DNA from 4 places in the Frankia casuarinae genome. Region 2 is predicted to be linked to each of the others. Evidence: riboswitches for the same ligand, from Rfam matches in the RefSeq annotation. Region 2 holds a riboswitch; each other region holds the start of a gene.
What was found. Region 2 has a riboswitch for cyclic di-AMP ahead of FRANCCI3_RS21465 (transglycosylase family protein). Riboswitches for the same ligand answer to the same signal wherever they lie in the genome.
Positions count from the first base shown of each region.

Region 1 (3,674 bases), 1.5 Mb from region 2:
CGCGAGGGCGCCTTCGAAAAACCCGGCGGCGCGTTCCGGCGAGCCGGCGCGCACGGCGGCGCGGCCCTGCTCGGCGGCCGATTCGAACCGCTTAGCGTCGATCTCACCGGACGCGACGACCAGGCGGTACTCCCCCGGCCGGCTCTCGATGCGCCCGGGGCCGTTCCCCCCGGCTCCGGACGTGTCCAGGGGCGGCCGGAGGGTGTGCCGCAGCTCCGAGAGATAAGTCTTGATGTTGCCCCCGGCGGAGCGCGGCGGGGCATCCTGCCAGAGCGCGAGCCGCATCCCGTCCACACTCACCCACTGGCCGGCGTGCAGCAGCAGGGTCAGCAGCAGTATGCGCTTCTTGCGCTGGTCGATGCGGACCTGCTCGCCCGAGGATCGCCGCACCTCCAGCGGCCCCAGGACCGCGAACAGGAGACCGGCCCCGGTCACGGAGGATGCGTTCGGACTCGCCTCAGGTAGGTAGTCGTCGAGCATCGTGGCTCTCATCGATCGGGCCCCCGTTTCGGTTTTCCCGTGCGGGCCGGCTGGTCCCGTGCGGGCCGGCTGGTCCCGCCCGGGCCGATGCCGTCTCCCGACCCGGTGCTCCCGGCCGGGTGCTGGCCCGGTGGCTGAATACCCCCACCTCACCCCGGGTAGTCATCCGGTGCGTGCGGATATCGAGCAGCGCCCTCGGGCGGGTCGGGAACACCGGCCGGCGGCAGCGGAGCCCGGTCGGCGGGCCTCGATCAGAGTCAGATCCCGAGCTTCGCCCGCGTCTGCGGTCCGACGATCCCGTCAACCACCAGACCGTGCTTCAGCTGGAAGTCCTTGACCATGTGGTTGGTCTGGTACCCGAACTTCCCATCCACGCTGATCGGGTAGCCAAGGCTGGCGAGCCTCTTCTGGATCTGGTGGACGTCGAGGCGGAACCCGAGGCCGACGGCCAGCGACGGGTAGCGGGCCGCGGGTGCCACCACGGCCGCACGCACCGGGGCAGCCAGCGAGGAGTAGGAGATGTTCGTGAACCGCACGCCGCGCGAGACGGCCGCCGCCGCCGCCTGTCCCCGGGCCAGGTAGCGGTAGTGCAGGCCGTTGGTGTAGGCGCTCCAGGCGGTGATGCCCTGGCCTTCACAGACCTTCTTCGCCGCCCAGGCGTTGACGGCCGGGTCGTAGAGGTTGCGGTTACCCACCCAGCCGGCGTGGGCCCGCATGTTGATCTGCCACAGGCCGCGCGAGTCCTCGCCGTAGGTGGCGTGGGCGTAGGGGTTGCCGCCGGACTCCGCAAGAGCCACCGCGACCCAGGTGGCCAGCGGAACGCCGCGGCAGCCGGGCAGTCCCGCGTTCGCGGCCGCGCTGGCGATCGTCACATCGGGGACCGTGGTGGCGGCCCTGGCCGGGCTCGCGGTGGCGAACATGCCGGCGCCGGCGCCGATCACACCGACGGCGGCGACAACGGCGCCCCGGGTCCGGGTGGAACGTTTCCGATGCTTTCCCTTGGCCATTTCTTTGACATCTCATTTCGGTGTCGTCGAACACAGACGGGTGATCGAGGGGAGGGATGCCGCTCGAAGGAGGGCGAGCGGAGACGACCGCGCTGGAGAAGGGCAGCACCCAGTGCCGGTCTGCCGGTGCGCCGAGAGGCCGTCCGGGGACGACCGGGGACGACCGATCGACGCGCCCTGGGGATCCCGGGGTCGATGGGCTGAACAGCACGGCAGGCGGCCGTGGTCATTCCGTTCCAGGCCTGGCGGGCCCGGTGGACGGCAGGGGTCAGCCGACCACAGACGACGAGGCCGGGTGGCTTTCAGCCGAGCTGGTGGTATGGCGCGTCAGCGCGATCGGCCGGTACGGGCACCGACCGGATGGCACGTTCTCGCGAAGACGTCAGGGCGAGAACGGCGCCCCGTATGGCGGGGACGCACCGCGGGTCGCGCCGAACGGCGTCACGGTCCAGAAGACCGGAGCCGAGCGTTCCTGAAACACAGGCAACGTCGAGTCCTTCCCGTACGCCTGCGAGGTTAGCTGTCGGGTTCGGGCCGGGAAGCCCGGCCGTTTCCGCGGCGTGCGCGTAACGGCTTAACCCCAAGGGTGGCCCGCAACGAGCCACCCGGAGGAACGTGGTTCCCCCGCTTCTGCCCAAGATCTCTCGGAGGGAGCTGCGGACCGTGGACAGAACTCGGCGTCGGCCCGGAGCTGTTGATACCCCGCAACCGTAGCGAACTACAGACCGTAGTGACAAGTACGAGTTGTGCCGAATCTGGGCGCATGTTGGTCACGATGCGTGCATAACGCTGCGATGCCGCAACTCTCGGACATCAATAGCAGCTACCGGTAGCGACGCAGATCACCCGTCACGACCGGATCTTGGCGATATGGCCGGTCTGTCGAGACGGGGACCGGTGGCCACGAGGTCCGGTAGTCACCGGGACCGCCCGGCCGTCCGGCAACCCAACCCCGGCAACCACGGCAACCACGGCAACCACGGCAACCACGGCAAGCGGGAAGCCTGGCCCGGGGGTCGGGTGGCGTGCGGACGGGTACGCAAACGCGAACGGCGCAGGCTTCGAGCCTGCGGCTCGAAGCCTGCGCCGTTGGAAAACGGACGATGCGGTACGGGACGGACGACTGACCCGCGGATTCGCGTGATTCGCGCCGGCACCCGCCGAGGAAACACCTGCTGAGCGGTTGGGCCTCCCGCGAAGGCACACCCCGATCGGACCGGCACGCGGGCGCGCCCGGCACCGGGCGAGATCAGTCGACCGACCGGTCCCGCTGCCGTTGCCGTGGGGCCAGCCGCGGGACACGGAGGTTCTCGAGGAACAGCAGGATGTGCGCGCCGACCGCACGCCGGCCGGGGCCGGCGAGCACGCCATGCCCCCCGGGCAGCGACGCCAGCCGGGCCCGGCGCGCGGTCCGCGTCATCATGCGCGCCAGCGCAAGCGGGCTGACCTCGTCGCGCTCGGCATGGAGCAACAGGATCGGCAGGTCGGGAAGCGACCGTGGGATCGGTTGTCCCGGATCCTCGCCCGCGATCTTCCGGTACACCAGCGGCAGGTCGAGCAACACGAGGGCATCCGGCCGGACCGCTGGCGAACCGGCGCCGACCAACGCCCGCAGGGCCCCGCTGTCCGAACCCAGCAGGACGAACGGACCATCGGGGGCACGCGCCTCACCAAGGGCGAGGACGGTGTCTCTCCCATGGTCGAGAAACGTCACCTGATAGCCGTCGAGCGCGAGCCGGAAAGCTAGGCCCTCGAAATGTTCGGCGGATTCTCCACGACCGGGAAGAAGGACCACACTGGCTCTTCTCGAGTGGGTGGGATCACCACTGGGCCAGTAACGGGTTCCCGGCCCCCCCACATATCCACGGGGGCGCGGATGAAAGTATGACGACGAAACCATGGACGACACAGCATGCTCCGATCGGAAACCGTCCAGAGATGTACCCGGTACTGACCGGACATCGATACCGAGGCGGCTGGCGTCCACGCAGGCGATGACGATCTACGGACAGACCTATCGAGTGACCGTGAATCAGGAGAACGCCAGGGAGAACACCGAGAGCGAGGGAAATCCGAGGAGGCTAGTAAAGCACGTGAAGCGGCCGGGTCGGACAACCGGACGAGGCCGCTCGCAGGAAGTCAATGTGGCCACGGACGACCAGGGGGGTCATCCGACCCACCGAGGAG
Region 1 covers NC_007777.1:3,538,405-3,542,078, forward strand. Annotated here, with positions in the region: gene FRANCCI3_RS15015 (AfsR/SARP family transcriptional regulator) at 1-480, opposite strand, end outside; gene FRANCCI3_RS15020 (peptidoglycan-binding protein) at 738-1,487, opposite strand; cyclic di-AMP (ydaO/yuaA leader) riboswitch at 1,979-2,177, opposite strand; gene FRANCCI3_RS15030 (alpha/beta hydrolase) at 2,737-3,282, opposite strand.
Region 1: it holds a riboswitch for cyclic di-AMP, as region 2 does, so the genes downstream of both, FRANCCI3_RS15020 (peptidoglycan-binding protein) here and FRANCCI3_RS21465 (transglycosylase family protein) in region 2, are expected to answer to the same signal.

Region 2 (3,674 bases):
GCCTGCCGATCGGCGTGGTCACGCGGCCGCCGCTCATGACCCGCACCTCCGCTCGCGTCGTCACGTCGTCTCCCCGGGTCCGCCTGGGCCGCCGGGCCGGGAGGTGGCGCTCAACGTTCTATGCCGGGCATTCTCCAGGAATGTCACCGCCGCGGCGGTGACACCGCCAGGTCGGGGAGCACACCCGCCGAACGCCCGCGACGGCGTGCCGCGCGGCCCGGCAGCCGTGACGAGCGCGGTACCGTAGGCCTCCACTCCGCCGAGCGTGGTGAGACTGGCATCGAGATCGTCGATGTTGATCAGGTGGCTCCCCGCCTTCGCCATGGGGCACCAGCGGTCTTCGGCCCGCGACCACCCGGCGGCGGGTGGAAGAACGATGCGCACCTGACCCTCCTGACGCCGGTGAGGAGCGGCCGGACCACATCAGGTCGGGCCGTGGGCCTGCCGGCCCTCAGGATAGGGCGCCGGGTCCCCGGAAACGGCCATGTCGAGGTATGCCCATGGCAGAGCTCCTCCGCCGAGTTCCCGCCGAGCTCTCGCCGAGCGCGCCCCGACACGCCGGTGTCGTCCGCCGTATACCGTGGTCACATGGTCATTCCCCGGGCGTGTACTGGTCGGTGGTCCTGATGGCCGGCGCCGCTCGCCGGGACAGCGGGATCGCCCGCGGCGGTCAGGGCGGTCGGGCCGCCAAGGCCGGTTCCCACCGCAAGGGGGCCTCCACGGGCAGCGGCGGTCACGGCCGCAAGGCGCTGGAGGGCCGTGGGGCCACTCCGCCCGCGCAGCTGCGCCCCGGCCATCCCGCCCAGCGTCGTGCGGCGGCGGCTGCGGCGGCCCGTTCCGCCTCGGCCGGAGCCGAGCGGGGTCGAGCGGCCGCCGGCCGGCGCGGGGATGGTGGCCGCGCCGTCGCAGCTGCGGCCACCACCGGGCCGAGCGCCGTGGGGGGTTCCGCGGGGGCCGGGCGCCCACGGCGGACCGAGGGCGACGAGCTGGTGGTCGGGCGCAACGCGGTGGTCGAGGCGCTGCGGGCCGGGGTACCGTCGTCGACCCTTTTCATCGCCGGCGGGCTGGACTTCGACGAGCGGCTCGCCGACGCCCGCCGGCTCGCCGGGCGGGCCGGGATCGCCGTGGCCGACGTCGGCCGCACGGATCTCGACCGGATGTGTGGCACCGCTCCGCATCAGGGTCTCGCCCTCGTGGTACCGCCGTTCCGGTATGCCCATCCGGATGATCTCCTCGCCCGCGCGCGCTCGTCCCCTCCGGGTCTGCTGGTGGCGTTGGACGGGGTCACCGATCCTCGCAACCTCGGGGCCGTGGTGCGCTCGGCCGCCGCCTTCGGTGCCCACGGCGTCGTCGTTCCGGAGCGTAGGGCCGCCGGCGTGACCGCCGCGGCCTGGAAGACCTCGGCGGGGGCTGCCGCCCGGCTGCCGGTGGCGCGCGCCACCAACCTCGCCCGCACGCTCGTCTCCTACGCGGCGGGCGGCCAGTTCGTTGTCGGTCTGGCCGCGGACAGTGAAGTGAGCATCGACGAGCTCACGATGGCGACCGACCCCCTCGTCCTGGTGATCGGTTCCGAGGGACGCGGGTTGTCCAGGCTGGTCGAGCAGCGCTGCGACGTGAGGGTCCGGATCCCCATGGCGGGTGCGGTGGAGTCCCTCAACGCGGGGGTGGCCGCCGGGATCACGCTGGCCGAGATCGCCCGCCGCCGTCGGATCGGCTGAGCCTGCCGATCGGTGGGTCCGCCGGGTCTCCGCCGGGCGGGGCCGCGGAAGTTGAGCTGGCCGACGTCGCCGTGACCGGGAAACCGTGACCGGGAAACGTAGCGCGCAGCCCCGTGTCCCGGACGGGACACGGGGCTGCTGACCGCGCGCCGATCAGTACCGGCCGGGCGCGGACGGTGAAGGCTGGCGCGGGAAGTCGGGCAGCTCAGATCTTGTGACCCCAGCACGGCTTCGAGGCGTACCAGGGGCTCGTCCCCTGCTGGGCGTACAGGATGCGGGCGCGCTGCCACTGCTCGGCGACGCTGGCGTGCTGCGGCAGACCCTTGCCGCCGACCCCGTGCCAGGTGCTGGGCAGAAACTGGAACAACCCGCCGGCGCCGATGGAGTTGACCGCGCGGGGGTTCCCCCCGGACTCACAAGGGATCACCTTGGAGAGGAAGTGGTCGGCGTTCGTCGACGCGCTGGCCGGTTGGGACAGCGCGAGGCCACCGCCGATCGAGGCCGCGAGAGTGGTGGCGGCGATCAAGGCCCGGGAACCGAGCCTGATGCGGTTGAGACCACGAGCGAGCGAACGAGCGTTGGACATTGAGTTGCCCTTCCCCACGCCTGCGAGGTGAGCTGTCGGGTTCGGGCTGGGAATGCCCGGCCGCGCATCGCGGCTTCACCCCGAGGACGTCTTTTATCGGCGCCCGGAATTGGTTCCCCCGCTCCTGCCAAAGGTTTGATTCTCGTCGAGCGGGGGCAGGATTCGGCGTGCCGCCCGACGCATGCCATCAGGTGACGGCACGGCAACGAACATAGCTGAGAGTGACCCGGGAAAAACAAGAGTACGTGAGGATGCACACAGTGCACCCCACTTACTTGTCCCGATCTTTTTAATGGTGTTTCGCGCCCGCGTGCGCGCCCGATCCTAGAGGTTGTTCAGTGGGCTGAAAATCCCCAGTTCGTGGCTGGGTCGTCACGCTGACGGTAAACAATACGCGATGCGTGGGGAATCTGTTCCGCCGCGTGGCGATCGAGCCTCCACTACCCGCTGCCGGCAGTCTCTAACCAGGTTCCGAAAAAATCTGTGTCGACGTTCCGGCGGACCCGCACCTATCGCCTGCTTTCCGGACTATACGGCACGAGGGAACCATGTCATATGTCGGATCTAACAGTCCGTGTCGGACACCCGGTCCCGGCGCTGCGCCGTCGGCACGTCGGCACGTGGGCACGTCGGCATGCCGACGTGCCGCCCGCGGGGCGGGTGCGTTCGGGTTGGTCAGCGGTTGTAGGACCAGGCCGAGCCGGTACCCCGGTACTGCTCCACCGGGATCGGTGTGGTTCCGGCCCGCATCCGATCCGTGTAGAGCTGACCGTGCAGGTGATCGATCTCGTGAGCGACGAGCCGCGCCAGCCCCTGCCGATAGACGGTGATGTGCCGGTTGCCATCGATATCGGTGTGTTCGACGTGCAGCTCCAGCGGCCGGGGGACGAGGCCACGGACGTCGAAGAAGCTCAGGCAGCCCTCGTACTGCTCGTCGGTCTCTCGGGAGGTCTCGATGACGCTGGGGTTGAGCAGCGTGAGCGTGTCGCCGCCCGCGGTACGCACGATCGCCGCGGCGCGGTTGATGCCGACCTGCGGCGCGGCGATGCCCAGGCCCTTGCCGAAGGTGTGCAGGGCGGACACCCGTTCGAGGGCGGAGGACAGTTCGGCGACGACCCGGCGCGCGTCTTCGGCCTCGTTGGGCAGAGCGAACGGGCGGGCCGGCTGCCGCAGGATCGCCTCACCCTCCTGCACGATGCCGACGGCCGCCATCTGATCGCTGGGACGTGTTCCGGTCTCCGTGGCCGGATCACGTTCCGGCACGGTGGCCCGGAAGTTCCATTCCAGCCGGTAGCGGGCGTGCAGCGGCGGCTCGGTGGTCGACCAGGTGAAGATCCGCCGGTCGCCGGAGTCGGTGCGGGCGACTGCGG
Region 2 covers NC_007777.1:5,066,242-5,069,915, reverse strand. Annotated here, with positions in the region: gene FRANCCI3_RS21475 (hypothetical protein) at 61-384, opposite strand; gene rlmB (23S rRNA (guanosine(2251)-2'-O)-methyltransferase RlmB) at 627-1,718, shown strand; gene FRANCCI3_RS21465 (transglycosylase family protein) at 1,924-2,304, opposite strand; cyclic di-AMP (ydaO/yuaA leader) riboswitch at 2,307-2,482, opposite strand; gene FRANCCI3_RS21460 (peptide deformylase) at 2,980-3,674, opposite strand, start outside.

Region 3 (3,674 bases), 150 kb from region 2:
CGCCCCACCCCCAGGGAACCCCTTCGCCCACTGTGGTGATCCGACGGGCGCTTTTCACAGTCGGTGTCCGATTGAATCCGCCGTGTGCAAAAATCACAACGCCGCAAGTTACCGCCCGATTTCCGTTGTTTTTCTCACAAAAACAGGCTTCAATGGACGAAGCGTAGTATCAGGCCGATCACTCGCGTCGATCTCGTAGCAGGGCCGTCACGCCTTTGTCGACATGTCACGCATCTGGCCTGATGTGGGACTCTCCGCTCATCGTCGACCATCGGCAAACAGGGTGATCGGCCGAGCACAAATGCCTCCGCACGCCGTACCGCCAGGTTGATGAGCGGGCGCGCACGCGCGATACCAGGCCGCCAGTTCCTACTCAAGCAGGCGCGCCGAGTGTGCTCTTTTTCACGCACCCTATTCAATGCTTGGCGACTCGCCGGGCGGCGTGGTTATGGTTTTCGCCGTGCCCGGCAACAACGTCGGGCATTCGTCGGGCGGCACGCCGAATCCTGCCCCTGGCCGACGATTTCTCGAACCGGGCGGCAGGAACGGGGGACCCATCTCCGAGTATCGAAAGGATTCGATGCTCTCGGGGTGAAGCCATGTGCGACGACCACCCGGAAAGGTATTTCCGGTGCGGCTTCCGTCTCCAGGGATCCCTGGCACGGCCGGGCAGTTCCCAGCCCGAATCCGACAGCTCACCTCGCAGGCGTGGGGAAGGACCACAAGACATGTCCGACGCACGTATCAGTGGCCGACAATGCCGCGCCGGTACCCGCAGCCGGGCCCGGGCCCTCGTGGTCGCACCAGTACTCGCGGCGGCGGTGGGCGGCACCTTCGCGCTCAGCCAGCCGGCCGATGCGGCCACCACCTGGACGGGCCTGCGGCAGTGCGAGTCCGGCGGTGACTACACGACCAACACCGGCAACGCGTACTACGGCGCTTACCAGTTCTCCGCCAGCACTTGGCACAGCCTCGGCTACGGCGGTCTGCCGCACCAGGCTTCCCCGGCCGTCCAGGACGAGGCCGCGCTCAAGCTCGCCCGACGGTCCGGCTTCGGCCAGTGGCCGGCCTGTGGCCGCGGGATGGGCGCCGACCAGCTCGCGGGCGGCTCGTCGAGCTCCTCGGGCCAGGCCTCGCGCACGACGGAACGCCGCGAGCTGACGGTCAGCCCCATCTCCATGAGCACCCCCGTATTCACCCGTAACCTGACGACCGCACTGGCCAGGCAGGTACGTGACGACGTGCGGGCCTGGCAGGCCCGCGTCAACCATCTGGGCTATCCGATCACGATCGACGGCCGCTACGGACCACGCTCCGCCGCAGTCGCCCGCGCCCTGCAGGCCGCCAAGGGACTCGCCGTCGACGGCATCGTCGGCCCGGCGACCTGGCGGGCCACCTTCCGCTGATCCTCCCCATCAGCCCCATCAGCTCCATCAGCTGATCCATTCGCTCCGCCCCCGTGGCGGAGGGACGACCGCCGCGGGAACCGGACATCCCACCCCGGCGACACCGGTCAGGGGATCTCACCTCGACGACGGGCTGGCCCGACCTGTCTCCGGACGATCTCCGGTTGACGGCCCGTACGGGCCGGCCCGTACAACCCACCACCAGCATCACCAGGACCGCACCCTGACCGGCCTCCGGCAGGGCCGATCTTCGGCAGAGCCGATCTTCGGCAAGGCCGACGAGGAACAGCAGGACCAGCGAGCCACCTGCGGAACCTGTATGGAAGTGGCACGATTCGCGCGATCCTCACTGGTTACTCCGGACCACCCCGGTTTGCGCTCCATGAGCGGTTCTCGCTAGAGTGCCGCTCACTCGCCTCGTCGGCGAGGCCGCCCGGACGGACGCCGAGTCCTGCCCCCGTACGAGCGGCCGGAACGAACATCGACCGCAGCGGGCAGGAGTGGGGGACCCACATTTCGGGCGCCGCAAGCGGCGTCCTTGGGGTAAAGCCGGTGCGTCCCGGCCCATGGTGGAGAGCGGTTCCCACCCGGGGTCGGATCCTCCGGCCGGGCCATCCCAGCCCGCACCCGACAGCTCACCCCGCAGGCGACGGGATTGGACTGACATGCCCTCTGGGCGTCGTGGCGGCAGACATCGAGCACCGCAGGCCCCATCGCCCGCCGGTCGCATCCTGCGCACCACCGGCGCGGTCACGGCCATCGTCGGCAGCGGCCTCGCGGTCACCGCGGCTCCGGCGGGCGCGGCCACCTCCGACGACTTCGCCAAGCTCCGCCAATGCGAGTCCGGCGGCAACTACGCGGTCAACACCGGCAACGGCTTCTCCGGTGCCTACCAGTTCGACGACCAGACCTGGCACGGGCTCGGGTACTCCGGCCGCCCGTACCAGGCATCGCCCGCCACGCAGGACGAGGCGGCCGCGAAGCTCTACAACCAGCGGGGCTGGCAGCCATGGCCGTCCTGCTCGGTCAAGATGGGCCTGACCAACAACGGCCCGGCCAGTGTCCCGGGCGGCTCCGGTGACGTCATCCAGCAGGCCATCACCCCGGTGGAACCCCCCATGACGCTGGACCGGGCCCGCCGGGAGATGGGGGACGGCTCGTTCAGGGGCACGGTCCTCGACGCGTCCCTCAGCGACGACGTTCGCCCGGACGCCTTCGTCTGGCAGGACAGGATGCGTCAGAAGGGCTTCGTACTCACCGTCGACGGCAAGTTCGGACCGCAGTCGCAGGGCATCGCCGCGCTGTACTCGTACCTCACCCGGGTGAGCGACGGTCAACCCGGGGTCGTCGGCCAGAATCTGTGGAACGTCAGCGTCAGGGCCTGACCGACCGGTCACCGTGCGCGCAGGGCAAGCGCGTCCGGGGTGACCTCCATGACGTGTGCGGCCGGTCGTCGGGCAGGATGCACTCATGACGACGCCGTCCACCTCGGGAAAGCCCAACCTGCTCTCCGGTCCGCCGCCGACGCTCCTGCCCTCCGACGCGGCCGCGACCGATGCGCTGGTCGCCGGTGATCCGCCGGATGCCGTCGCCGCCCGGCTGCCCGCGTTCAGCGTGCCTTGGGCCGCGCTCGCCGAGCTCGCGCTCACCGGCGGACGACCCGTCGAGGCCTATGCCTACGCCCGCACGGGCTATCACCGCGGCCTCGACGCCCTGCGCCGCTCGGGCTGGAAGGGCAACGGGCCGATCCCCTGGTCACACGAACCCAACCGCGGGTTCCTGCGTTCGCTCGCCGCTCTCGGTCGGGCGGCCGCGGCCATCGGGGAGGCCGAGGAGGCCACCCGCTGCCGGACGTTCCTGGCCGACAGCGATTCCGTCGCTGCCAGTGAGCTCGGCTTCACCTGACAGTGAGTTCATCAGGCCGCGTCGGTGGTGGAGACCAGCGAGGATGCCGCAGCCGGCCCCACGACCCCGCCATCCCTAGTAACCTCGCCCGGTGCCTGCTCTTGTCCTCATCGGTGCCCAGTGGGGCGACGAGGGAAAAGGAAAGGCGACCGACCTCCTGGGCGGCGCCGTCGATTACGTCGTCCGGTACCAGGGTGGCAACAACGCCGGCCACACCGTGGTCATCGGGGCGGAGAGTTACGCGCTCCACCTGATTCCCAGTGGCATGCTGCGGGCCGACTGCGTTCCCGTGATCGGCAACGGGGTCGTCATCGACCCGGGCGTGCTGCTGGCCGAGATGGACGGGCTCACCGCCCGCGGCAT
Region 3 covers NC_007777.1:5,213,433-5,217,106, forward strand. Annotated here, with positions in the region: cyclic di-AMP (ydaO/yuaA leader) riboswitch at 488-722, shown strand; gene FRANCCI3_RS22090 (transglycosylase family protein) at 729-1,406, shown strand; cyclic di-AMP (ydaO/yuaA leader) riboswitch at 1,880-2,069, shown strand; gene FRANCCI3_RS22095 (transglycosylase family protein) at 2,072-2,791, shown strand; gene FRANCCI3_RS22100 (DUF3151 domain-containing protein) at 2,877-3,311, shown strand; gene FRANCCI3_RS22105 (adenylosuccinate synthase) at 3,403-3,674, shown strand, end outside.
Region 3: it holds a riboswitch for cyclic di-AMP, as region 2 does, so the genes downstream of both, FRANCCI3_RS22095 (transglycosylase family protein) here and FRANCCI3_RS21465 (transglycosylase family protein) in region 2, are expected to answer to the same signal.

Region 4 (3,674 bases), 700 kb from region 2:
TGGTCTGTCCGCGGCTTCGCCGGTGGGTGGGAGTCCCGGGTCCGGCTTCCACGGCTTCGGGTCGGCGCCTGGAGAGGGGCTCGGTAGCCGGCCGCTCGTGGACTGGCAGGGCTCGTGTGGTCCGCGCCCCAGCCGCGAAGGCGATCCACCGGAGCCGGGTGAGCCGTTGCGTCGGCATGAGGGCGGTGCGCCGGCTCCGACCGGCCGCTAGAGGATCCGACCGACGTAGTAGGAGGTGGTATAGATCTTCTTGAGCGACACGACGTCGCCGGTGTGCGGCGCCGCCCACATCATGCCGTCGCCCGCGTAGATGCCGACGTGGTAAATGTTCCCGGGTGTCCCGAAGAAGATCAGGTCGCCGGGCTGTTTGTTGTACTGCGACACCCGGGTGGCGGCGGCGAACTGGGCGTCGGTCGTCCGCGGCACGCTCCTGCCGAGCTGCTTGAAGATGTACTGGATGAGGCCGGAGCAGTCGAACGAGCTCGGGCCCTCCGCACCGTAGACGTAGGGCTTGCCGGCCTGCAGGGAGGCCAGGTAGACGGCCTTCTCCCCGAGGGAGCTCGACGGGACCGGAACCGACGCCTGGTCCGCGGCGTCCCCTGTCGTGAGGAGATCCGACCAGGCGGCGTTGCGGACGAGCCGGGGGGTGGGCGCCGGCCGTACGCGCAGGGTGGCGTCGTTCGCCGAGCGGGCGGACTGCAGGGCGTCCGTGCCGTCGAAGACCGCGGTGACATTCGTGGTGGTGAGCACCCGGGCCGTGTAGGAGGCGTAGCCCTGGGCGTTGGTGTAAAGGTGCTTGAAGGTGGCCCACCCGGTGGGGAGCTTCACCTGCACCTTGACCAGCTGGTTCGCCAGCGGTTCGTGGGTCTGCTCGTTGTAGAGCGAGAAGCCGATGTCGATCGGCTGGTCCGCGCTGACGCTCACGTCGGGGTTGGTCACCCGGAGACCGACCTGAACCTTGCCGGCCAGGGGCGGGGCGTCGACACCGCCCGTCGAGCCGAGCAGGGAGGTGGAGCCGTGGGTGCTGACCGCCGCGGCGGCGATGCTGCCCCCCAGGGCGGCCTGGGAGCCGATCTGCGCGGCGAGGGTGATCGGAGCGGTGTTCGGCTGCTCGTCCTTCGCGGCGTCGGCGTTGATGTCGGTGGCGCAGCCGGCGAGAGCCACTCCGGAGACCGCGACGGTCCCGGTGGTCACGGCGGCGAAGGCGCGGGCCCGGGCCCGGCTGCGGGCGGCCGGGGGCGCGGAGGGTGCGCGGTGACGGCCGCGACCGGCGCCTCGCGTTTCTTCGTCGAGCTGCACGCTTTGCGCGGACAACGGTGTATTCCTTCCCGTGCGCCTGCGAAGTGAGCTGTCGGGTTCGGGCTGGGCTGCCCGGCTCTCGCGTGACCTTCACGCGTCGAGCTTCACCCCTAGGTCGACACCGCGGATCGGCGCCGGCCGGTGGAGGTGGGTCCCCCGCTCCTGCCCCTGATGACGACTCGGAGGGGACACCGGGGCCGGGGGCAGGACTCGGCGTTCGGCCCGGTGTTGTCGTGACGTCGGCGTGAGACTAGTCCACTTGGATGGGGTGGGTAAACACTAGTCCTTCCCAACTACAGCGAGTGCGCGTTGAAGTTCCCGTCGCGCGGCGTCGGCGGCCCGCGCGGTCGGCCGGGCTGACCGGGCGGCCCTAAGGCCCTTCGCGCCCCGTTTGTCCTGCTGGTTTTTCGTTGCGTGTGGGGTCCGCGGCGGCGGCCGGTCCGGGTGAGAGGCGGGCGGGCGGGTAGCCCTCCCGCGGCCCGTGGGCGATTTTGACTACTTAAAGTAGTCGACGGGTGAGGCCGGGTGTGCACCCCCCTCAGCGGGACCGGGAGCCGCGGCGGGTGAGGAATCCCGCCGCATCGAGCACTTGGAGCTCGACCGCGAGCTCGTGGACCTCACGGGGCAGCGAGCGGTGGTGCGCCAGCGCCTCGACCGCGGCGCGGGCGTGGTCGGCGAGCTCGTCGAGGGCGTGCTGGCGCTGGCGCATCCGAGCCCGCTCCTCCTGGATGGTCCGGACCGTGTCCTCCTGCCACCGGCGGGTCCGGATGAGATGCTCGCTGGCGTCGGCGGCCTGCCGCTCGGCATCCTCCAGCCGGTTGAGGAGCGCGTCGAGGGCCTCCAGCCGGCCGGCGAGCTCCGCGATGAGATCGCCCCGATCGGGCAGGATGGCCGTTTTACGACTCTTGGGGTCAGGCGAGGTCATGGAGTCCCCCGAGGGGTGGGGGGTCGGCGGGGACCGCGCCGAGCGGCTGGCGCGAGACCCGGTTGCTCCGACACGGTTGGTAACGGTAACCGACGTGGCGGGCCAGGGGTAACCCATCGTACGGATACGTCGCGTCAGCCAACTTATAGTAAAAAGGGACTATGGATCTGCCGTCATTGTCGTGGTCTATGCGCGCATAGCATGCAGGTCGGTGTCAGAGCCAGCCGTTGCGCTTGAACGCACGGTAGAGAAACAGACAGATCGTCGTAATGACGGCCAGGACGGCCGGGTAGCCCCACGTCTGACGAAGCTCCGGCATGTGGTCGAAGTTCATGCCGTAGATCCCGGCGACGGCGGTCGGGACGGCGCCGATCGCCACCCAGGCACTGATCCGTCGCATGTCCTCGTTCTGCGCGATCGTCACCTGCGTCAGCGTCGCCTGGAGCACGGAGGAAAGCAGCTCGTCGAAGTGAGCTATTCGCTCGCTGACCTGCTCGAGGTGGTCGGCGACGTCCCGGAAGTAACGGCGCATCGCCACGTCGACCATCGTGGGGGCGTCCATGGTGAGGGTACGCAACGGGCCCGCGAGCGGCAGCACCGCGTGCTTGAGCTCCAGAAGCTCGCGTTTCATCTGGTAGGCGCTTTCCGTCGACGGCTTCTGATCCCGATGGAAGACGCCCGTCTCGATCTGGTCGACGTCGGCCTGGATGCTTTCCACGGTGCGGACGTAGTCGTCCACAATGCTGTCGCAGATGGCGTGCAGCACGGCCGTCGGGCCGTGCCGGAGCATCTCCGGGTTGGCCTCCAGCCGGCCGCGCAGCTTCGTCATCTCCCCGTGCCTGCCGTGCCGCACGGTCACGACGAAGTCCTCGCCGAGGAAGATCATGATTTCGCCGGTGGTGACTACCTCGGAGGTGCCCGTTACCTGGGTGTGCTCCACGTAACTGGTCGTCTTGAGCACCATGAACAGGTGGTTCTCGTATTGCTCGAGCTTGGGGCGCTGGTGGCCGGTGACCGCGTCCTCCACCGCGAGCTTGTCCAGCCTGTACTCCTCGGCGATCGCGGTGAGCTGCTCGTAGCTCGGCTCGAACAGGCCGAGCCAGGCGAACCCGTTGCGTTCGGACCGCGCCAACCGCAGCGCGTCGGCCTGGTCGATGTCCATGGTGACCCGCCGGCCATGGCTGTACACGCCGCAGGCCATGACGCGCCCGTCCGGTGTCCGCGGTAGCTCGGAGCGGGGCGCCCCGCGTCGTTTGCGACCCACCCGGACCAGGGAGACCGGACGGGTCAGCGCGCCGGCGAGCTTATGGGCGTTGGCCGACGCCTGCTCCAGGGCGTCCCCCAGCACCTCCCGAACGGGATGCTGGCTGCCGTGGTCGCCGCCGTCCGGGCGCGCGCCATCAACGTCGCGTCCCCGGGTCTCGCGTACCGTCTCGTCGCGTACCCTTTC
Region 4 covers NC_007777.1:330,173-333,846, forward strand. Annotated here, with positions in the region: gene FRANCCI3_RS01435 (C40 family peptidase) at 208-1,314, opposite strand; cyclic di-AMP (ydaO/yuaA leader) riboswitch at 1,320-1,486, opposite strand; gene FRANCCI3_RS01440 (hypothetical protein) at 1,838-2,224, opposite strand; gene corA (magnesium/cobalt transporter CorA) at 2,439-3,674, opposite strand, start outside.
Region 4: it holds a riboswitch for cyclic di-AMP, as region 2 does, so the genes downstream of both, FRANCCI3_RS01435 (C40 family peptidase) here and FRANCCI3_RS21465 (transglycosylase family protein) in region 2, are expected to answer to the same signal.